Linked DNA regions of Methylococcus capsulatus. The main gene of each other region encodes a partner of the protein of the gene in region 2 in a complex. Links are inferred from orthologs where the notes say so. Each region holds a gene or a part of one and is shown on either strand. Other genes may lie near its edges.

Region 1 (5,094 bases), 2.2 Mb from region 2 along the record:
GATGAGTTCCAGGAAGGCTTGATGTGCGATACCGAGGGCTTTCTCGTGGAGGGTACCATGAGCAACGTTTTCATGGTGAAGTCCGGGAGGCTCGAGACGCCGCTGATCGACCGCTGCGGCGTGGCTGGTGTGATGCGGCGCTTGGTGCTGGAAATCGCCCGGTCTCGAGGGGTCGAGGTGAGCGAAAGGCGTATCCGGCCGGAAGAACTGGCAGCGGCCGATGAGGTTTTTCTGACCAACTGCGTCATCGGCATTTGGCCGGTTGCACGGCTGGCGGAGAAGAATTACCCGGTGGGCGCGTTGACGATGATGCTGAACCGGAGCTCGGAAATCCATCAGCTGTCTGAGGTCGTGGCCGGATGAAGCGCACGGTGCTGCTGTTCGCCGCAATGGTGTTCGCGGCCGGCGCGGCGGTGAAGGATTTCAGCGAGTCCACCGAACGGCCGCTCGCCAATACTGAGCCAGTCGTATTCGAGATCGCGCGGGGGCAGGGGCTGAAGGACGTGGCTCTGGCACTAAAGGATGCCGGCGTGATCGATGAGCCCTGGTGGTTCATGCTGCTGGCCTGGCAGGAAGGTCTGGCGCGCAAGCTACAGTCGGGGGAATACGAGATTCCGCCGGGTCTGGACCGGCGCCGGTTGCTGATGCTGTTCGCTTCCGGGAAAGTCCGACAGCATGCCGTGACCCTGGTCGAAGGCTGGACTTTCCGGCAGATGCTGGCGGCGCTGCGGGCCCAGCCGGGTCTCGAGCATCTCCTCACGGCGGAGAGCGACGGCGCCGTGCTGATGCGGGAGCTGGGAATACCGGAAGGAGATCCGGAAGGGCGGTTTTTCCCTGATACTTATTTCTTCATCAAGGGCACTCCGGACATTGAGATTCTCAAGCGCGCTCACCGACGGATGGCGGAGGTCATCGCTGCGGAATGGGCGCGGCGGGCGCCGGACCTTCCCTACCGGACGCCGGACGATGCACTCATCATGGCTTCCATCATCGAGAAAGAAACCGCCCTGCCCAGTGAAAAGGCCGAAGTGGCCGGTGTGCTGGTTAGGCGGCTCCGCACCGGTATGCCTTTGCAGGTCGATTCGACCGTGATCTACGGCCTGGGCGACCGCTTTGACGGCAATCTGCGGCGCCAAGACCTCAGGACCGACACGCCCTACAACACCTATCTTCACCGCGGTCTGCCGCCGGCGCCGATCGCCGCGCCGGGGCTGGCTTCGCTGCGGGCCGCGCTGAACCCGGCACCGGGCGACAGCCTGTACTACGTGGCACGGGGGGACGGCGGCCACCGCTTCTCGCGGACCTGGGACGAACACCGACAGGCGGTAGAGGTTTACCAGAAGGTCGGGCAACCATGACAGCGGGCAAATTCATCACGCTGGAGGGGGGCGAAGGTGTCGGCAAGAGCACGAATCTCGATTTCGTGGTGAGCCGGCTGCGCGCCCGGGGTCTGGAGGTCATCGCGACGCGGGAGCCGGGCGGCACCGCTTTCGGTGAGGCGGTGCGGGGGATTTTTCTGCATCAGGACCCTCTGAGACCGGAAGCCGAGTTGCTGCTGTTATTCGCGGCCCGCGTGCATCATCTTCGGGAAGTGATCGAACCCGCCTTGCGGCGGGGTGCCTGGGTGGTCTGCGACCGTTTCACCGACGCCAGCTATGCCTATCAGGGCGCAGGGCGAGGTATCAAGCCGGGGATCATTGATTTCCTGCGGGACTGGATTCAGGCCGGGCTGAGGCCCGATCTGACTCTGCTGCTGGATGCTCCGGTGGACATCGGCTTGAGGCGGGCGCACCAGCGCAGCGGTCCGGACCGGCTGGAAAGAGAAGACAGCGCCTTTTTCGCCCGTGTCCGCGAGGGCTATCTGGCGCTGGCGCGAACGGAACCGGATCGGATACGGGTGATCGATGCCGACCGGCCCTTGGTCCTGGTGCAGGCGGCCATCGCTGCCCAATTGGATTCCCTGTTGGATGGTTGTGTCTGATCCCATCGGTTGCTATCCGTGGCTGGTGCCGGCGCGCCGCCGGCTGGCGGCGTATCTGGAGGCGGGACGTTTGCCGCAGGGCTTGCTGATTTCAGGTGCTGCCGGCCTGGGAAAGGGAGTACTGGCCGACGATTTTGCCCGCCGGCTCCTGTGTATCAGCCCGTCGGCCGAAGGGGCGTGCGGGACCTGTCAGGCCTGCCACTTGGCCGTAGCGGGCAATCATCCGGACTATCTCCACATCGAACCGGAGGAGGCCGGCAAACGCATCACGATCGATCCGGTCCGCCGGCTGATCGACAGGCTTTCGCTCAAACCGCAGTACAGCGCTTCGCGGGTCGTGGTCATCCGTCCGGCGCATGCCATGAACATAGCGGCGGCGAACAGTCTGCTGAAAACGCTGGAAGAACCCGACCCGCATACGCTTTTCCTCCTCATCAGCGAGCGACCAGCGCAGCTGCCAGCGACGGTGCTCAGCCGCTGCCAGCGTCTGGAGGTGAGGTTGCCTGCGCGGGAGGATGCGCTGCGCTGGCTGCATGGACAAGGCGTCGGGGAAGATGCCGAAGCTTTGCTGGCGATGGCAGGCGGCGCACCGCTCAAAGCGGCCGAGCTGCACGGCGGCGATCTGGCCCAGCGCAGAAGGAGGCTCTTCGATGACTGGCTGGCCGTGCTGAGGGAAGAGAGCGATCCGCTCGCGGTGGCCGAGCATTGGGCGAAGGAGGATGGCGAGACCGTCCTGACCTGGTTGCACGGTTGGATCGCTGACCTCATCCGTATCGGCAGTACTGAAGCACCGGGGGCATTGCGCTTGGCCAATGCCGATCTGGAGCCGGGACTGCGGAAAGCGGCGGCGGGTCTGAATCTTCGCACCCTGTTTGCCCACCTCGACGAGGTCGATGCCGCCCGCCGCAATCTGGAGGGCCAGGCCAACCGGCAGCTGATCATGGAAGATATCCTGATAAACTGGAGCCGGCTCGGATCACGGGGAGCACGGCATTGAGCGAAGAGCAGGCGGGCGCCCGCCAGGGTATTCTGGCATTGACCATCAAGGACAAGAATGCGCTTTACGCCGCGTACATGCCGACAGTCAAGAATGGCGGCCTCTTCATCCCCACGACTCGCAGTTACCGCTTGGGCGACGAGGTCTTCATGCTGCTGCAGCTGATGGACGAGCCTGAGCGGATCCCGATCTCGGGGCGGGTCGTCTGGATCACCCCGAAGGGGGCCGCCGGTTTCCGTTCTGCCGGCATCGGCGTACAGTTCAACGAAGAGGATGCTGGCGTCACCAAGGCCTTGATCGAGAGTTATCTCCCCGGGCACCTTGAATCGGATCAGCCGACCCATACCATGTAAGCTCTGCAGGCAGAACCCGCCCCGTTGTTCCCGATCCGATGTTCATCGACTCCCACGCCCATCTCGACCGCCTCGATTTGAAACCGTTCGGTGGCGATTTTTCGCGTTTCATGGCGGAGGCCGGCGCCGAAGGCGTCGACCGCATGCTGTGCGTAGCGATTAATCTAGAAGACTATCCCGCCATGCGCCGGCTCATCGAACCCTACCCGAACGTGTGTGTTTCGGTCGGCGTGCATCCCAATGAAACCGATATCGAGGAGCCGAGCGCCGAACGCCTGGCCGCACTGGCGGATGACGACCGTGTCGTCGCCATCGGCGAAACCGGCCTGGACTATTTCCGCAGCGTGGGCGACCTTGCCTGGCAGCACGATCGCTTCCGCACCCACATTCGTGCCGCCAGACTCGCCGGCAAGCCGCTGATCGTCCATACCCGCGATTCCCGCGCCGACACCTTGCGCATCCTCGAGGAAGAAGATGCGGGCGAGGTGGGGGGCGTGTTCCATTGCTTCACCGAAGACTGGGATACGGCACGCCGCGCGCTCGATCTGAATTTTTCTATATCCTTTTCGGGTATCGTCACGTTCCGCACCGCCGAAACCGTTCAGGACGTCGCCCGCCGGGTGCCGGACGACCGCTATCTGATCGAGACCGATTCCCCCTACCTGGCACCAGTGCCGCTGCGGGGCAAACCGAACTATCCACAGCATGTCCGCCATGTCGCAGGCATGCTCGCCGAGCTTCGAGGCGTTTCGCTGGCCGCGGTGGCGGAGCGGACGACACGGAACTATCACGCCCTGTTCGGCAGCGGCTGAGTTAACGGAGCGAACTGTGCGGGCTTCAACTACCGGGGTTCCCTCATGAATTTCCACATCGATTCCCGGCGCTTCCATGGGCTACCCTGCCGGTGGCTGGCAGTGGCTCTGTGCCTGGCCGTTTCAGCGGGATGTGCGCAGCGTAAGGCGGTCAGGCCGTCTGCCCCGAGTGTTCGCCCGGTCCCCACGGCATCGCCGGCGCCCAGTCCCAAGCCGAAACCGTCGGCCCAGCCCACCAAGCCGGCTCCCAGAGCTTCGGCAGGCGCGAAGAAGCAGCCGGCGCCGACCCCCGCCGTAGCGGCCCTGATTTCCGATGCCGACAAGGCGCAAGCAACCGGCCAGCTCGACAATGCCGCCACCACCTTGGAGCGCGCTATCCGCATGCAGCCGCGCAATCCCGAGTTGTGGTACCGTCTGGCGACCGTCCGTATGGCACAGCAGCAACCGCGCCTAGCGCTTGATCTGGCGCGCAAATCCAAGGTGTTGGCCAAAGGCAATCCGGATCTCCTCGACAAAAGCCAGGCGCTGATCGAAGAAGCGGGCCGGCTCATGGGCGGAGCGGAAAAATAAAACATAAGATGAGCGCTGTCGACGAGGCTTTCGCTGGGGATGGCCCCCTGGCGCATGTGCTGACGGGTTTCCGGCCGCGCGCGGCCCAGTCCGGTATGGCGCGGGCAGTGGAACAGGCCATCCGCGAGGGCCGCTGTCTGATCGCCGAGGCCGGCACCGGCACCGGCAAGACCTTCGCCTATCTGGTGCCGGCCCTGCTGAGCGGCAAGCGGGTGCTGGTCTCCACCGGCACCCGGAATCTGCAGGATCAACTGTTCCAGAAGGATCTGCCCCTGCTGCGGCAGGCGCTGGGTGCGCCTGCGCATGTCGCTCTGCTCAAGGGCCGGTCGAATTACCTCTGTCCCTACCGGCTGGAAAACGTCGTCGATTTCGGATTTCGCG
Region 2 (5,054 bases):
GTGCAGGTACTCATGCGCCAGCTTCTCCAGTCCTTGCCCCTGGATGGGCGGGGCTTGATCGTCCACGACCAGTCGTGCCTTGTCTATGGCGAGCTGCAGCAGGTATTCGTTGAGTTCAGTATCGTCTTTGACATAGTGTTCCTGGCGGCCCTTTTTGACTTTGTAAAGCGGCGGCTGTGCAATGTACACGTGGCCGCGGTCGACCAGCTCCGGCATTTGGCGGTAGAAAAAAGTCAGGAGAAGGGTGCGTATGTGCGAACCATCGACGTCGGCATCCGTCATGATGATGATGCGGTGATAGCGCAGTTTGTCTGGGTTGTATTCGTCCCGGCCGATGCCGCACCCCAAGGCCGTGATGAGGGTTCCGACCTCTTCCGACGACAGCATCTTGTCGAACCGCGCCCGTTCGACGTTCAGGATTTTGCCTTTGAGCGGAAGGATGGCCTGACTGCGCCGATCCCGTCCCTGTTTGGCTGAACCTCCGGCAGAATCGCCCTCGACGATGAACAGCTCGGAAAGTGCCGGATCCTTCTCCTGGCAGTCCGCCAGCTTGCCGGGCAGTCCCGCGATATCCAGCGCCGACTTGCGGCGCGTCATTTCCCTAGCCTTCCGGGCGGCTTCCCGGGCGCGGGCCGCGTCGACAACCTTGTTGGCAATGGTGCGGGCAATCGATGGGTTCTCCAGCAGAAAATCGTTCAGTTTCTCTGCCAAGACCGATTCGACCACGGATTTCACTTCCGATGAAACCAGCTTTTCCTTGGTCTGGGAGGAGAACTTGGGGTCGGGCACCTTTACCGACAAGACCGCGGTCAGTCCTTCCCGGGCATCGTCGCCCACCGTGGCGACTTTCTGCTTCTTCAGCAGCCCCTGTTCTTCGATGTACTGGTTCACGGTGCGGGTGAGGGCGGCGCGGAAACCGGCCAGATGAGTCCCGCCGTCGCGTTGGGGGATATTGTTGGTATAACAGAAGACGTTTTCCTGATAAGAATCGTTCCACTGCATGGCGATCTCGACGCCGATGCCATCTCTTTCGGCCTGAAGATGGAATACCTTGTCGAACAGCGGCGTCTTGTTCTTGTTCAGGTGCTCGACGAAGGCCCGGATCCCGCCCTCGAACTCGAACACCTCGCTCTTTCCACTACGCTTGTCCTCCAGTTCGATCCGCACCCCGGAATTGAGAAAGGACAGCTCTCGCAAGCGCTTGGCAAGAGTCTCGTAGTGGAATTCGATGTTGGAAAAGATCTTGGGGCTGGGTTTGAACCGCACCGTCGTACCCGTCGTATCGGCCTGGCCCACCTCGGCCAGGGGAGCCAGAGGCTCCCCGTCCCGATACTCCTGGCGGTAACGTTTACCACCCCGGCAAATCTCCAGCCAGAGCCTTTCGGACAAGGCGTTGACCACGGAAACACCCACGCCGTGCAACCCGCCCGACACCTTGTACGCATTGTCGTCGAACTTGCCCCCGGCATGGAGCACCGTCATGATCACTTCGGCTGCAGAACGCCCCTCTTCGGGATGGATATCGACGGGAATGCCGCGCCCATCATCGGAAACCGTGACTGACTCGTCCTCGTGGATCGTCACGCAGATACGTTTGCAATAGCCGGCCATGGCTTCGTCGATCGAGTTGTCCACGACCTCGAAGACCATGTGATGCAGCCCCGTGCCGTCGTCGGTGTCGCCGATGTACATACCCGGGCGCTTACGCACCGCATCGAGCCCTTTGAGAATCTTGATATGAGAACTGTCGTATTCGTTAGGCTTGGTAGTCATTCGATCGAGTCATTTAACGTGAAAGTCGCTCAACCTTGCTCACCCTTTCGGGGAGAGCAGGGTGAGAGGGAAACGATCATGGCGAGCAGTCGCATTCTTTTTAAGAGATGAAAGCAGGCGACCGTGGTCGTTTGGTTTCTCATGCGTCAGCGCGGATACGGCCTTGTTCCACGTGGAACACTCTGCTGGCCGGGCCGGCCGCGGCCGCCGCTCTTTGAGCGTCAGCGGAAAAAGTAATAAAGGATTGTATGCCGATCGATTTCACCAGACTCAGCAGCCGCTCCTGGTTGCGGCCATCCAGCTCCGAAGCGATGTCATCGACCAGAAGACAGACCCGCCCCGGCTGATCCGCTTCCAGCCGGCCAGCCTGCGCCAGCAAAAGCGCGTAGGTCAGGAGCTTCAGCTGCCCACGCGACAAATAATCCTTCGCGGGGCGGCCGCCGACCAGTACCGTGAAATCACCTTTGTGCGGACCGCATTCTGTGTAACCCTGGCGCCGGTCGGCAGCCAAGGACGCCGCGAGCGCATCGGCATAAGACCATCCAGTCCGCCAGCCCGGTCGAACGACCAATTCGGCATCTGTCCGTCCGAGCAATGCGGACACCATCTCCTCGACCTGCGTCCGAATCCGCTCGACGTAGGCCAACCGCATTTCTGCGATCATTGTACCCCATCGCGCCAGCTCGCCCGACCATGCCTCCAGACTCGAACAAGATACATCGCCCCTAAGCACCGCATTGCGTTGGTCGAGTGCCCGCGAAAAGCGCCGCAGCAGGTCGAGATAGTCCTGTTCCACGTGGAACACGCCCCAATCGAGCATCTGCCTCCGCCATCGAGGCGGACCTTCGAGCAGCGCGACGCTGGCGGGCTGAATCAAGACTGCAGGAAAAAGGCGGATCAACTGCGCACTGGAATCACAGCTCCGCCCCCCCACACGGATTTCCTTCTCGCTCCGCCCGAGGCGAATGCCCACGACGACCCCCGCCCCGGGTTGTCCGATCCGGCCGGAAACAGTAAGACATGGCTGGCCGAATCGGATGACGCGGGCGGCCTGCGGGGAACGAAACGATTTACCCCTGCTGACAAGATAAATCGCTTCTAGCAACGAAGTCTTGCCGCTGCCATTGGCTCCGAACAGCAGATTGAGCCCGTCGCCGGGACTCAGGCTGGCGGATTCGATATTGCGGACATCGGCAATGTCGAGCTTCAACAGTGCCATGCTGTCCCGGCGCTTTCGCCTCCGTTGCTCTGAGAGTCCGGATATGCCGGCATCAAAGGCGCATCGGCATCACGATGAAGCGATGCCGGGCATCTGCCAAATCTTCTATCAGGCAACTGCCATTGGCGTCGGTAAAGGACATGCGAACCGAATCCGAATCCACCGCGTTGATCGCATCGAGCAGATAGGAGGCATTGAAACCCACCGAGAATGTCTCACCCGAGACCTCGGCCGGCACCTCATCTTCCGCCTCTTCATGCTCTGGATTCTGCGCCCTGAGCCGGATGAGCCCATTGCCGATTTCCAGACTGACCCCTTTGAATTTCTCATTGGAAAGCACGGCGACCCGCGTCAATGCGTTACGCAGATCGTAGCGGCCGATCACGGCGACCCGGGAAGCCGCCTTCGGAATCACGCGCTCATAATCCGGATAACGTCCTTCGACCAGCTTCGCGGCGAAGCTGAAGGAGCCGAAGACAACCCTGACGTTATTCGCCGATATCCGCACGCCTGCCGGCTCCTCGACGTGAGCCAGCAGGCGCCCCAGCTCGAGAACGCCCTTGCGGGGCAGGATAATCTGTCTGGCGACATCCGGCATCCCCTCCACGCTTTCCTCGAACAGCGCCAGCCGATGGCCATCGGACGCCACCGTTCGAATCCGCCCCTGCCGGATTTCCAAAAGCAGACCGTTCAGATAATAGCGCACGTCCTGTTGCGCCATAGCAAAAGCGGTCTTCTCGATGGCGCGCCGCAGCAACGGCGCTTCGCAATCGAACGCCACCTCCAAATCGCCGTGTTCGAAGCTGGGATAGTTCTCCGCCGGCAGCGCCCCCAAAACGAATCGGCTCTTGCCGCATTGCAGCGATACCCGCTCCGGCTTCACCTCGAATGCCAGTTCACCGCCTTCCGGCAGGAGCCTGCAGATGTCCATCAGCTTGCGCGCCGGCACGGTGAAACGTCCGGACTCTGCGCCTTCGATGCGGGTATTTGCAATGAGCTGAACCTCCAGGTCGGTTCCAGTGAGCTCAACCCCCCCGTCATTCACTTCGATCAGGACGTTCAACAGAATCGGCAGCGTCTGGCGCCGCTCGATGACACCGATGACCTGCTGCAGCGGCAACAATAAATCTTCCCGCAAGATACGGAACTTCATGGCTCGAGCCCTTGGCGAAAGAAAACGGCGTGTCAGTTGGAAAGGATGCGCAGAAGATTGGAAAAGTCTTCCATGAATCGGGCGTCGCTCTCCTTGAGCTCCTGCACTTTCCGGCAGGCGTGCAGTACGGTGGTATGATCCCGCCCCCCGAACATCTGGCCTATTTCCGGCAGGCTATGACTGGTCAGCTCCTTAGACAACGCCATGGCTATCTGGCGTGGCCGGGTGAGGGATCGCGTGCGCTTGTTCGACAACAGATCGGCCTGACGAATCTTGAAATACTCCGCTACGGTCTTCTGGATGTTTTCCACATTGATCATACGGTCCTGCAGCGCGATCAGATCGCGCAAAGCCTCCTTGGCGAATTCCAAGGTGATCGGTCGGCCGGTGAACTGCGCGTTGGCGATGACCCGCCGCAGCGCGCCCTCCAATTCGCGGATGTTGGAGCGGATGCGCTTGCCGATGAAAAACGCCACCTCCGGTGAAAGTTCGATGCCGGACTGCTGAGCCTTGCTCATGAGGATAGCGACCCGCGTTTCCAGATCGGGCGGCTCGATGGCCACCGGCAATCCCCAACCGAACCGCGATTTGAGGCGCTCTTCCAATCCCTTGATCTCTTTGGGATAGCGATCACAGGTGAGGACCACCTGATGCTTGTTCTCCAGCAGCGTGTTGAAGGTATGGAAAAACTCTTCCTGCGAGCGCTCCTTACCAGCGAAAAACTGGATATCGTCGATCAGCAGGGCATCGACGGTGCGGTAAAACTCCTTGAAGGCGTTGATGGCGTTATGCTGCAGCGCCTTGACCATATCGGAAACAAACCGCTCGGAATGCAGGTAGACAATGTTGGCCGCCGGATTTCCGCGAAGAATTTCATTGCCGATGGCGTGCATCAGATGAGTCTTTCCC

What was found.
Region 1: the proteins of dnaN (region 2) and N4J17_RS15795 are in contact, whole or in part, in a cryo-EM structure (PDB 8GIZ), measured with the Escherichia coli proteins. The link is inferred for Methylococcus capsulatus from one-to-one orthologs.

Annotation. Positions count from the first base shown.
Region 1 is NZ_CP104311.1:3,268,873-3,273,966, reverse strand. The notes cover bases 977-3,975. They hold N4J17_RS15795 (DNA polymerase III subunit delta'), read left to right. Parts: upstream 977-1,973; coding sequence 1,974-2,978; downstream 2,979-3,975. Other genes in these bases: N4J17_RS15785 (TatD family hydrolase), read left to right, coding at 3,370-3,975; N4J17_RS15790 (PilZ domain-containing protein), read left to right, coding at 2,975-3,331; tmk (dTMP kinase), read left to right, coding at 1,355-1,981; mltG (endolytic transglycosylase MltG), read left to right, coding at 977-1,358. Also shown: pabC (aminodeoxychorismate lyase), read left to right, coding at 1-363; more of mltG, read left to right, coding at 360-976; more of N4J17_RS15785, read left to right, coding at 3,976-4,143; N4J17_RS15780 (tetratricopeptide repeat protein), read left to right, coding at 4,189-4,713; N4J17_RS15775 (ATP-dependent DNA helicase), read left to right, coding at 4,722-5,094. UniProt on the Escherichia coli protein: Part of the beta sliding clamp loading complex, which hydrolyzes ATP to load the beta clamp onto primed DNA to form the DNA replication pre-initiation complex.
Region 2 is NZ_CP104311.1:1,037,389-1,042,442, forward strand. Bases 2,096-5,054 are described here. They hold dnaN (DNA polymerase III subunit beta), read right to left. Parts: upstream 4,146-5,054; coding sequence 3,045-4,145; downstream 2,096-3,044. Other genes in these bases: recF (DNA replication/repair protein RecF), read right to left, coding at 2,096-2,992; dnaA (chromosomal replication initiator protein DnaA), read right to left, coding at 4,178-5,054. In the rest of the region: gyrB (DNA topoisomerase (ATP-hydrolyzing) subunit B), read right to left, coding at 1-1,773; more of recF, read right to left, coding at 1,913-2,095. UniProt on the Escherichia coli protein: Confers DNA tethering and processivity to DNA polymerases and other proteins. Acts as a clamp, forming a ring around DNA (a reaction catalyzed by the clamp-loading complex) which diffuses in an ATP-independent manner freely and bidirectionally along dsDNA.